One region of the Nitrospira marina genome, then DNA from elsewhere that is predicted to be linked to it. Evidence: riboswitches for the same ligand, from Rfam matches in the RefSeq annotation. Region 1 holds a riboswitch; each other region holds the start of a gene.
What was found. A riboswitch is a leader RNA that binds a small molecule or an ion and turns the genes downstream of it on or off. The one in region 1 is predicted to bind cyclic di-GMP.
Positions count from the first base shown of each region.

Region 1 (2,999 bases):
GTATCGTTTAAATGGTATTCACCAGTACACGCTTGATGATCGCTTCAGTCTCAAAGGCATTCTTGAAGGAAAATGGGCAACATTTGTCGATGAGGAATGGATAATAGAGCATGCGATTGAGCGAACATTTCAGGATGAAGAACGCATGCAAGTGAATGGTATGACACGGCAGACGTTGTCTCTCTCTCTCACGCCTGATGATTTTCAGAATTGGCTAGCTCAGTCCCCAGAGCATATGTCCTTGTATCAATTGCATGACTATATTCAAGGGTTAATAGAAGATGGTCATAGTCCTCATCGTTTTTTAACTGATTATTGGTCTCGAATTGCGTACTCCCTTGTTCCTCTGGTGATGATATTGTTAGGGATCTCGGTGAGTCTCCGCGGAAGTGGTGTGCGTGAGGTTGGAATAGCTAAAGGGCTTGGGCAAACCCTGGCAATAGGGTTTTTTTTCTGGGCTGCGCATTCGGTAGGCATAGTTTTAGGACGAAATGGAGCGGTGTTGCCGATCATTGGCAGTTGGATTGCCACAGTCATGTTTTCGATCATCGGAATTAATCTTTTTTTAAGGCTAAAATGAGGGATCCACGATTGTCATGAAGAGCACTGGAAGGAATGTGTGATTGAGATTTTGACCATCCGTTCCTGATCACCATTCGTATTGGTTTTTGATGCTGTGCAATGTATGAATTTGTCAAGTTTTCTCATAAACACGCAAGGGATTTTCTTAATTCCCCCTGACTCGGATCCGATAACATTTCCATGGAGATAGAGTCGAAGAGTAGGGGAGATTCCGAAGATCCAAGGCAGACAGTTATTCGGAAAACTTCAAAAACCCACCGCTTACATGAGGTTGTAATTATCGAATAACGAATTCAACAGGTGACAAGGGCAAACTATCCGTGAGGGTAGGGCGCAAAGCCAAGAAACCCTGAGAACGTTGTTGTTTCAGGGTTCGTCTGGTTACCGAACTGTGTTGGTAGATCCATGCGTTCGTTCATGCGCCCATTCCCTGGAATTGGGCGCTTTTTTTGGTCACCCTGGAAAGGCCAAAATATGGACGAAAACGCACAATCTTTCACAGAGACAGTAGTTGGTATTACAGAACTCGACTCGTCTCACCTCGCTTCGGTTAGTCCAAAAAAAGCAGAACATACGGAAGCACAGGTCCAGCTCGATCAGGAACATGTTGCCCGGGTTTTATTAGAGTTTCTCCCGATCATTCGTCGGATGGCTGGAATTATGGCATTCAGGAATCCCTTTTCCCTGGATGTCGAGGATTTGACCAGCGCAGGGGCTATGGGGCTGTTATCAGCCTTGAAGCGCTATGATCCAACACGCGATATTAAATTTCGCACATTTGCCGAATATCGTATTCGTGGCATGATGTTGGATGAAATTCGGTCGATGGATTGGGTGCCTCGCTCTGTTCGATCTCGCCGAGATCAGGTGCGACAAATAGTTGAAGAGCATCTTCAGAAAAATGGGGTGCCACCGACTACACAGGAATTGGCCACGGTGTTGGGCGTACCCATTGAGGAAATAGAAGGAGTGGGCGGGTGTGATCCTCGCTTAATTAGTCTGGATGAGCCGGTTGGGCAGGGAGAAGATGAGTGCACCCTTCGTGATGTTTTGCCGGACGTTAACCATCTGGACCCTTTTGTGGCCTGTGCGGATGCAGAAATGAAAGCGGCACTGTCAGCGGCGCTGCAGACATTATCGGCACGCCAGCAAGAGGTACTTCAATCGTATTATCATGCGGGATTGACGATGAAAGAAATTGGTCGGCAAATGGGTCTGACCGAATCTGGCGTCTGCCGGGTGCATTCCGGTGCCATTCGGCATCTACGCATAGAGTTGAAACGTATTGAGGATGGGGGACCCAGTGCGCCTCGACCCAGGAATTTGCGAAAAACACCCGTTGGCCGTGACTAATTAAACTAAATTAAATTGTGTGCTTATTAAAAAATTCGTGTCCCCCAATTTGTGCCACTTTACGGTTGACCTGAGCCCACCGGGGAGTTTTGACCAGTTGAGGATTATAAAATAGTACAGCCCCATCCACCACTTTGCGCCCGTCTTGTACAACCTTCCAGGCTAATAAACTATCCTGCATGATTCGATTTGTTTGATCAAATTCCACTTCTTCTGGATTACGTCCCATCCATGGTTCAAACTGTTTTGCCCGAAGAACTGTGCCCTTGACCGTGCCATCGCTGTGGTATTTGAGAGCCATTCGGTTCCGAATGACGGCCGCGACGGCTAACTTTCCAGCAAAACTTTCACCACCGGCTTCCAGATAGATAGTGAGGGCGGCTAAAGTGTCGTCGCTGTGGCTAGATTCCTGCGAATAAATTATTTCTAGAGGCAAAGTTGATACAGACGAAGGAGACGAAAGAACGGATGCAATATCGGCCGAATTTACAGGAGTTGGTGAGACTGGGAGTAAGCATATGGAGAAGGTTTCTATACAGATGATGAGGATACAAGACAACAGTGTTTGGTTTCGTTTCATTTTATCCCTTTAAATCTTGATGGGTTTAGAGTTTTTACTCATTGTTTTTGTTTAGATATTGAGAAGTCAGGTTTAAAAAAATGCTTCTTGGTCACGGCCTTTCGCAAAGTACATGCCATTGACGGTTTAGATTGTTCAATGGAATGTGTTTATGGGAGTCTTGCGTTGTAGGGAGGAGTCTGGTGTTAGACTTTTTGTGTTTTCCTAAATAACAAGTGGCCTTTATCCAGCATTGTGTCGTGGTTTCGGGACATCAAAGAATAGGCCAGCCCTATTTCATGCAATAGTGATTGGAAATAGGGCGATTTCGAGATTCTCGTACTGATCAAAAATCTGACAATCTTAAAAATGGGTTCAGTGAATCAACGAAAAATATGCAGAACGAACAGAGGTCTATCGAGAATGATGTCTGTTGCGCGATTTTAGTGATGGAGGAGAACATGAGCATTTCGTCGGTGAGCGAAAGAGTAAGGGAAATGATGAT
Region 1 covers NZ_JCANTH010000001.1:1,805,475-1,808,473, forward strand. Annotated here, with positions in the region: gene lptG (LPS export ABC transporter permease LptG) at 1-580, shown strand, start outside; cyclic di-GMP riboswitch class I at 881-971, shown strand; gene LX98_RS07385 (FliA/WhiG family RNA polymerase sigma factor) at 1,057-1,935, shown strand; gene LX98_RS07390 (cell wall hydrolase) at 1,946-2,515, opposite strand; gene LX98_RS07395 (hypothetical protein) at 2,956-2,999, shown strand, end outside.

Region 2 (2,999 bases), 720 kb from region 1:
TGCCCGGTTTTTGTATTCCGCCAGACCAGGTCGGCCTTACCGTCCCCATTCAGATCGTGATGTTGGGGTGAGGGTGGTGTGCTGGTATTGCTCACGATGACCGTGACGGAGGCGGCGGTTTTCGTATTGCCCGCGGCATCGCGGGCGATCGCCGTGAGAGCGTAGGAGCCATCTCGGACGGTGGTAGTATCCCAGCTGGTGCTGTAAGGATTGGTCATATCTTCAGCACCAAGATTGGCGCCCTGGAGCCGGAATTGGACGCCGGTCACGCCGACATTATCGCTGGCGCTGGCGGTGACCGTCACCGTGCCGGAGACGGTGCCCGCACTGGGGGCCGTCAACGTGACCGTCGGGGCGGTCGTATCTGCGGGCGGTGTGCTGGTATTGCTCACCGTGACCGTGACGGAGGCGGCGGTTTTTGTATTGCCCGCCGCATCGCGGGCGATCGCCGTGAGAGTATAGGAGCCATTCGGCACGGTGGTGGTATTCCAGCTGGTGCTATAGGGATTGGTCGTATCTTCGGCGCCTAGGTTGGCGCCCTGGAGCCGGAATTGGACGCCGGTCACGCCGACATTATCGCTGGCGCTGGCGGTGACCGTCACCGTGCCGGAGACGGTGCCCGCATTGGGGGCCGTCAACGTGACCGTCGGGGGCGTGGTATCGGGTGACGCCGGGGTGATCATCACATAATTCAGGATGGTATGTGTAGAAGAAGTCCGAGTCAATTGCAGACTCAATTGCCCATCCGAGACGGTGATGGGATGGTTCGTGATGGTAATGAATTGATTACTGGCAGTCGTCTGGTTGTTAATGGCCGTGATGCCTTCGATCGTAATATGATGTGGGCCTTGCTCATAACTGGGATCGCCGCTGGCTAGCGAAACGAGATAGTCGCCATTTGGGAGATCGTATTTCCAGGTCACACTGGTGCCGGAGTCAAAATGAATGAATGTGTCGAGCCGTTGATCGGTGTGGGCATCCCGCTCGCGGGTGTTGACGAAGGTGGTCCAGCCGTAGCCACGGCTGCTGGTGTAGACACTGCCGTCATCTTTTTGATAGCCACTGGGGACGGATGAGCTGGACGGTTGAAAATTGACGAAGAGGGACGAACCGGAAGGCGGTGGTGGGCTGGTATTGTTCACGGTGACCGTGACGGAGGCGGCGGTTTTTGTATTGCCCGCCGCATCGCGGGCGATCGCCGTGAGAGTATAGGAGCCATTTGGAACGGTGGTAGTATTCCAGCTGGTGCTGTAAGGATTGGTCGTATCTTCGGTGCCGAGATTGGCGCCCTGGAGCCGGAATTGGACGCCGGTCACGCCGACATTATCGCTGGCGCTGGCGGTGACCGTCACCGTACCGGAAACGGTGCCCGCACTGGGGGCCGTCAGCGTGACCGTCGGGGCGGTCGTATCTGGGGGCGGGGTATTTGTGGGTAGAGTAATTGTTGCTTCTGTGGACGGGGTACTTTCATTTCCTGCTGTATCAAATGCTGTTGCAATAAATCCATAGGTTGTGCCCCCACTGAGCCCGGAAACGGTTGTGGAGGGGGAGGATGGATTATTGGGAAATCCTGAAAATATGGGTTGTCCAAAACCTTGAGAAGGTAACGTCCGTTTGTAAATTTTATATCCTGCTAAATCCGATTCGGTATTTGCATTCCAGGTCAGTTGGACAGAGGAGGCCGAATACGCGGGGCTAACAGACAAGCCGAAGAGGAGAAGCATAAGGTGTGCCGTATGCGCGATTACAAAACCCAAGGTGGTGGTTGGTCGGATCATACTCTACTCCTTGTCGTGTTTGGACCGAAGTCCGCATTTTCTCCTCCCCCTATGGATTAGATCTTCCTTCGGTAGCCGGACAATCAGGCGTTACTACCTGACTCCTGGCATTGCGGCCCTACTTCACAGTAGGTGTGCCTTTTCGGGAAGAGGATTGTTTTAACTATGAATGATCAATGTCTGTTTCCCTTCTTTTTTTCCGCACCTCTAAACGGTCTGCCGGACATTTCGGAGAAGTAAAGAAAAACTTTAGCGAAGATGGCGATGCCATTGGGCATTACCGTATTACGGCAAACACGATAAACTAAAGTAATCGAATAGAAGGATCATAGACATTATGAAAAATTTGAATTCTTTCATTTGATATTTACATCCTTATCATTCGAAAAAATATTGATGTCATTGGGCCCTCTGTGAATTGAAAACCGAGTGAATCTGCCAGTTAAAGTTTGACGATATTAACTCTTTTCTATAATTGGGAAGATGCTGGAAATGAAAATGACGTGGAGTTTAGATAAGAAAACCGGATCGGCTGGTCTTTAGCGTTTTGAGAAATACCCGCCTGCTGCGAAATATGTTGGTTCAATCAATACTTCAATGATGAAGGTTTCCTGTGCCTGGCGGGGGCTCTCTGCCGAAATCAAGAAGAATTGAATCATTTGACGGAAGATGAACTCCTGATTATTCATGCATAGTCCAGGAAGAACCAATTGAACGGTGGACAGCAAAGCGACGAGCTGTCCTTGTCTTGCGGATCCTGAAAGGGGAAACCTCGATGGCGGAAGCCGCCAGGCAGCATGACCTGACGGGCAGGGACGTAGGAGACTGGCAGGAGCAGTTCCTTCGTGCCGCGGAAAATGGCTGGCGTCGTCGCCCCAAGGACGAAGAGGCACTGTAAGAAGAGCAGATCAAAAAACTGAAACAAAAGATCGGAGAGTTAGTGGTCGAGAATGACGTGTGACTGGAGGCCTTGACACCATACCCTGTAAGGCGGGAGATGTCCGACGCGAGAGCGCCGCGAGTACGGACATCTTGGAACGAACCGCCTGTCGTCTTCTCCAAGTCAGCCAATCGGCCCGGCATCGGCTGACCAACGGGAAGCGAGCTCGCGCGACGCTCTCTGAGAAATGAGTCGCTCAGCTGGAGCCACTCATTCAGGCGTATCTGACGTACGGGTATCGTCGCCTGTGGGCTTTGTTACGCTTTCGAGATGGGCAGATC
Region 2 covers NZ_JCANTH010000001.1:1,088,745-1,091,743, forward strand. Annotated here, with positions in the region: gene LX98_RS04525 (Ig-like domain-containing protein) at 1-1,778, opposite strand, end outside; cyclic di-GMP riboswitch class I at 1,846-1,927, opposite strand; gene LX98_RS04530 (hypothetical protein) at 2,318-2,467, opposite strand; gene LX98_RS04535 (hypothetical protein) at 2,736-2,909, shown strand; gene LX98_RS04540 (IS3 family transposase) at 2,943-2,999, shown strand, end outside.
Region 2: another riboswitch for cyclic di-GMP. It lies ahead of LX98_RS04525 (Ig-like domain-containing protein); the one in region 1 lies ahead of LX98_RS07385 (FliA/WhiG family RNA polymerase sigma factor).

Region 3 (2,999 bases), 2.5 Mb from region 1:
AGTCATTCCTTTTCGGGATAGTTTTAATAGTTTATTTTTTGTCTCAGTGGGGATGTTAATGAATCCCTCGGTCATCGCCGAATTTCCCATTCTGGTGATGGGATTGTTGGTGCTTGTTGTGTTAGGCAAGTTCCTTACAGGAACCGGAGCGGTATTCCTTGCTGGAGCTCCCGTTTCTTCTGCTTTGTTAACGGGGGTGGCATTAGCGCAGGTTGGAGAATTTGCCTTTATCCTCGCGCGGGTGGGTCAGGGAGAGGGATTATTGGACACGCAAGCCTATAATATATTTCTTGCAGTATCGGTGTTGTCCATGACAATTACCCCATTTTTGATTCAATGGGCTCCCCGCCTAGCTAGACGCGCCGAGGCCCTTGACCGCCTGAAACATTGGTTTCCTCGACGTCAGGTCAATGCGCAAAGTACCAAGATTAAGGTCAAAGACCATGTCATTATCGTGGGTTATGGCTTAAATGGCCGGAATCTTGCCAGGGTTTTAAGTGATATGGAGATTCCATTTGTGGTTCTGGACGTCAATCCTGATGTCGTGCAGGCTGATCAAAAAGGACGGGGCATCATGCTCTATGGGGATGGGACGAATCCCAGAGTGTTGACTCAAGCCGGAATCTTATTGGCACGAGTACTCGTGGTGGCTACCTCTGATCCTTTTGGCGCGCGCCGAATTGTTCAACAAGCACGACAACTAAATCCCACTCTTCATATTGTCGTACGAACACGCTATTTAAAGGAATTGCAAGATCTTCAAGAACTAGGAGCCAATGATGTCGTGCCGGAAGAATTCGAAACATCAATTGAGATTTTTGCCTTGGTTCTTCGTACCTATCAGACGCCGAAGGACAGAATTCAAGATAAAGTTGAACAAATTCGTCGGGAGGGGTATCTCCTACTCCGGAGAGGGGAGCTCCCTGAGTTAGCTCACCATCTGCGTGCTGGAACGTTGGCTGATGTGCAAGTCGATACCTGTCGGGTGGAAAACGATTCTCCCGTGCTGGGGAAACCATTGACGCAGTTGCATATCCATGGACGGACGGGCGCTTCGGTGATTGCGATTACACGGGATGGCGTGACGCAATCCAATCCATCTCGCGATACGATTCTAGAGCCAGGTGATGTCCTCGTCCTTCTTGGTGCCCGTGAGCAAATCCGTAAGGCCATCGCCCTGCTTGTGGATGTCAAAATGTGAAAGGCTTGGTCTTGCTTAGGCCTATTTGGACGGCGGGTAAGCCCTTATGGTCGATTCCTCCACAAAATCGTTCCACCCGATGACCATGGCTATTCTTCTTCAGGTGTAGAACGTGGCTGGCGTGAACGTCTTATGTTCTTGGAATCAGGCTTGCCTGCCATGAGAGCTCCATGCTGGAGATAGCTGAATCCCAGATGGGTTCTTGTGAAGGGGATGCGATGCCGGCTGAGCTTTCGCTGAAGGAATGCGTCGCGAACGGGTCTTTTCGTGTTCCAAACAGGAGGGTTTCGTCAAGCAAGGTTCGGGTCTTCATGCCTTGCGCACGTCTCAAGGATGGTGAAGAAGACCCGACAACCGTGCCGGTCAAGAACGATCATGATTAGGCGGCAAGTGCCAGAAGAATTCTCTAACCTTCCCTGCCTGGTTGATGCCTAAAGGCTTTTGGGGATCCACCGATAAAAGCCCGTGAAGTAATTGGTCACGTGTCTCCTCACTCAAAAGCGAGTTTGGATCATTCGAAAGAAGATGGCATAACACAACGTAAACTAGTGGCCTCTTTCCGATAAAGGCAAACCCATTGTGAAGTGGGGACGCAAAGCCACGGGTCAGAATTTCTGATAGCCGGGTTACCGAAGAAAGAGAGACGTGCGGGAATGGGGCCTCTGTATGTGTGCGAAGGAGGTATCCCATGTCCGATGGTCGTGCGGCGAGTCGTCTAAAAAGGTGTCTAGCGTGGTGTATCCTTGGCAGTTGCCTCCTTTTTCTCCCGCAGGGGGCACAAGCCGCGACCAGTGATTCGGCCACCCTCCAATGGACCGCCAATCAAGAGGCCAATTTAGCGGGATATCGGATCTATCGAGGAACCAACCCCGGGGTTTATGGGGTTCCCACGACGGTCGGGAAGATCACGACCCATCAATATACCAACTTACCCACGGACAAAACGCACTATTTTACGATTACGGCTTTCGATGCCTCGGGCAATGAAAGTCTTCCCTCCCCCGAGGTGAAAAAATATATCGCACCGTCCTCCCCCTCTTCCGGTTCTTCTAGTCCGCCGCCGTCCTCCTCGCTCAGTATTTCGAATCTGACCGTTGCCAGTGGAGCCACGTACCTGGTGTCCGCCGTCGGCCTCCAAGCCGGGGGGACGGTGTATCGCGACCGCGCCTATACCTTTACCACGGTCCCTACGAGTGTGCAGGGCGCGGCCTATATCCAAACGGCTAATAATGATAAAGCGGCCACGGCAGCGGCTTTCCTCCGCTTTACGGTGAATCAACCGGTGTCCGTCTCGGTAGCTTATGACGTGCGGCTCACGCCAAAACCGTCGTGGTTGAGCAGCTTTACCGATACGGGCAAGAATCTGGTGACCTCGGATACGACCTTCCGCCTCTATGCTCGGGCTTTCCCCGCCGGGACGATCACTCTCGGGGGTAATGCCGGTGGGGGGAGTGGCAGTATGTATTCCGTCATCGTTCAACCAGCGAAGGGCCCCGCTCCCGATATCACCCCTCCCACGGTAGCTCTGGTTGGCATGCAAAATGGGAAGTCCCTGAGTGGCACCGTTACTGTATCGGCCATCGCCACAGATAATATTGGAGTGGTGGGTGTACAATTCCGACTCAATGGGATCAACCTGGGGGCGGAAGATACGACACTCCCCTTCTCACAAAAATGGAACACGACTGGAGTGGCTCCCGGTCAATATACCTTGACGGCGATTGCCCGCGATGCGGCGGGCAATACCACAAGCTCAGCTCCGGTTACCGGAACCGTCGCCAATCCAACTACGCCACCA
Region 3 covers NZ_JCANTH010000001.1:4,297,681-4,300,679, reverse strand. Annotated here, with positions in the region: gene LX98_RS18545 (cation:proton antiporter domain-containing protein) at 1-1,201, shown strand, start outside; cyclic di-GMP riboswitch class I at 1,759-1,835, shown strand; gene LX98_RS18540 (Ig-like domain-containing protein) at 1,890-2,999, shown strand, end outside.
Region 3: another riboswitch for cyclic di-GMP. It lies ahead of LX98_RS18540 (Ig-like domain-containing protein); the one in region 1 lies ahead of LX98_RS07385 (FliA/WhiG family RNA polymerase sigma factor).

Region 4 (2,999 bases), 1.7 Mb from region 1:
GAAGCACTGTTGGCGAATGCCGCAGCTGTCGCCTGAGCAGTTACTTGTGATTGTTCATTGCCAGTGAGTGCCCGCCCCATGTCCTGCTGCTCAGCGATGGGCAAGGTAAGATAAGTCACACCCAATTGTCTCGCAGCGGCCAGCGCGGCGGCATCCGAGGCATTGTGCAATTCATTTTGTGTGAGTAAGGCATGCCCGACATCAATCGTCACACCTGCCATGATGCCCATTGTGACCGCCATAAATGCCCCGTTAATAGCCGCAATGCCCCGTTGATTCAAGAGCGGTGAGACAATGGACCATCGTTGTTTTTTCCACATATTTGTTTCTCCGTCACATTGAAGATTTGAACAAGACATTCCACCTCGCCTTATTCCATCATCATGGTTACAGAGGCTTGTAGGTTAGGAGTCGAAATCGCAGGAATGAGTTTATCGATGACAAAATAATTCCAGGGGATGGTAGACACCACATTTAACGGCTGTCCCTGTGGGCTTCCGACCCCATTTACCACCACCGAGAGCCCTGATGGATCCACCCCTCCCGCATCAAGAGAAGCCGTGATGGCTGCTTCAATTTCTGCCTGGCCATTGCCCGAAGCAAATAATGTCCCCTGGCGCGCTCCCACACGGGTGGCATTCACCAAAACTTCCTTAAACCACAACATGCGCCCAAAATCGATCGCTCCAAATGCAAGTGACGCAAGAATCGGTAGAATGAGGGCAAACTCCACCGCCGTCGAGCCGCGCTCGGATTGTCTTAAACTGGGAAACCGTTGACTTGGACGTGTTTTCATAAAAACCGTGCCTCTCCCAGGCTAAATGGTTTTGAGGTAGCGACCAGACCGTGTCTCCCAATTACACTAACAGGCAGTTCAAAAGCGATCAGATCCCGCACCAGCCATTGTTAAGGGATCTACAAAGAGTTGAACAACTTAAATGTTGGGAAAACGCAGTCCCCAAGAGCACTGCTGACTGTCTCTCACAGGCAGCGTAGTATTTTTTAATAAGTTAGCCCCCAGCGAGGACGACAAGGTGTATAGGTAGGTCAATGAGGAGTGGGAGTGAGAAACTTTCCGATGGAAATCCCATCAACCTCGCTCACGGGAGGCATGACAAGTATCAATTTAGCTCCCCAACGCTCCGTTGATGATCCCCATGGCGTCCACATACATCGTATTGACCGCGTTTCCCAAGGCAGCCTGAGCCGTTAACACCGTGGCGCCAATAAGTGCGGCCATGAGGCCGTATTCAATAGCTGTCGCGCCCTCCTCATCCTGAAGAAAATGCTTTAACCAGTGATGATAGGGATTCAGGAGTATTGTCTGCATGATGCTGGCCTCCTCTATCATTTTATCTGAACTTCACTCATCACATTCCGCCGAAGCGCCGCCCCGACACGCTGTATCGGGAACGGCACTTCAACATACCTTTGCGGAAAGAAGCTTTTCCTTAGCTGGACGCTACATCACTAGAAATCTGGTTGAACGTATTGCTAAGCGTGGTCCCTACAGCCGTCACGGCCGTGACAATCACTGCGGCAATCAAAGCAGCCAACAAGCCGTACTCAATAGCAGTGGCTCCCTCTTCATCATTCACGAAACGCATTGCTTGGTTAACCATAGCGCATCTCCTTAACGGGCGAAGGTAAATACTTTCGTTACGCCAGACTGCCCGGAAAATTCTGACGCAAACGTTGCCCCTTGGCTCTCCGTGCCTTCGGCAACCCGGCTATCAGGGACCAACCCTGACCCGTGGTTTTGCGCCCACGCCTTTCGACGTGTTCGCCCTTATCGGGAAGGGGCACCCGACCGAACCCATGTTTCATGGTCATGATTAAATGTTCGTAGACCCAAGAAATTTTTCCATTTCGTTTTCTGTGGCTCTTCGTTTTCATGCTTCATTATCGACCTCCACAGGAAAAACTTGCCGAAGATTTTTGAAGAATATCTTTCAAATTGGTTCACAATAGGATGGGTTAACGGACTTTATTGATCAAGGAGGATAGTTTTTATAATACCTTCAAAATTCCCGGAGAGGCATTGCCAAAAAGCTGCGTCTTGCAGCGAACAACATTCAATGAACCTGCAATTCTCCTTTCCACCATCAGGAAGCGCTTGGCGTCTTACCAACTAGCGTTTCTTCAACTAGCAGACAGAATCGGTTTAAGGGTCCCAGAATAAAGACGAGTGTCATGATCTCTCTAGAGAATCCGCGAAAACCCTCAAGCGGAGAAAGCAAAGTCGCAAGGCCTGGGAATTTTAAGGTTCTTCCTGTTCAAACCGAACAACATGGGAAGTCGCATCTTTACTGAATGGCTTCAGAAGGTGACCTTTCCTTTTATGAATCAAAACCCATTTCATCATTTCCTTGAACTTCTCCAATCCGGGCAACAACCAAATGGAGGATTTCCCTATCACTCGGGAGAAAAGTCCAGACCCGATGCAACCGCTTGGGCTGTTTTGGCACTGTCTTCCTATGCCTTCCGTCATGAAAGCTGCAACCGGGGAAGAGCGTATTTAGCTTCCCAACAGGCGAACGACGGACGCGTGACCATTTCTCCCTCACACCCAGAAGCCTCTTGGCCAACACCTCTCGCCATCTTAGCTTGGGAAGGCGACTCCCAGTATCAAGAAACGCAATCACGCGCTGTGGACTATCTGATAGGGTTTACGGGACGACATTTTTCTAATCCCGTCTCATCAATTATTGGACACGACACCGCCATCCGGGGCTGGCCATGGATTGCTGACACCCACAGCTGGGTCGTACCCACGGCTCTCGCCGTCCTGGCCTTGCAGAAGGTGGGGTTAGGCACCCACCCTCGTGCCATAGCCGGGCAACAGATGCTTCTCAATCGTCAATTGCCCAGCGGTGGATGGAATTACGGAAGTACCACCGTCTTCAACCGGGAACTGCGTCCCCTCCCAGAATGCACGGCCATTGCCTTACAGGCGTTGGCCGGGGACACCCCATTTCACACAATTGAACGAAGCCTCC
Region 4 covers NZ_JCANTH010000001.1:3,523,084-3,526,082, forward strand. Annotated here, with positions in the region: gene LX98_RS15030 (TadG family pilus assembly protein) at 1-320, opposite strand, end outside; gene LX98_RS15035 (TadE/TadG family type IV pilus assembly protein) at 371-796, opposite strand; gene LX98_RS15040 (Flp family type IVb pilin) at 1,127-1,330, opposite strand; gene LX98_RS15045 (Flp family type IVb pilin) at 1,452-1,622, opposite strand; cyclic di-GMP riboswitch class I at 1,718-1,798, opposite strand; gene LX98_RS15050 (hypothetical protein) at 2,342-2,999, shown strand, end outside.
Region 4: another riboswitch for cyclic di-GMP. It lies ahead of LX98_RS15045 (Flp family type IVb pilin); the one in region 1 lies ahead of LX98_RS07385 (FliA/WhiG family RNA polymerase sigma factor).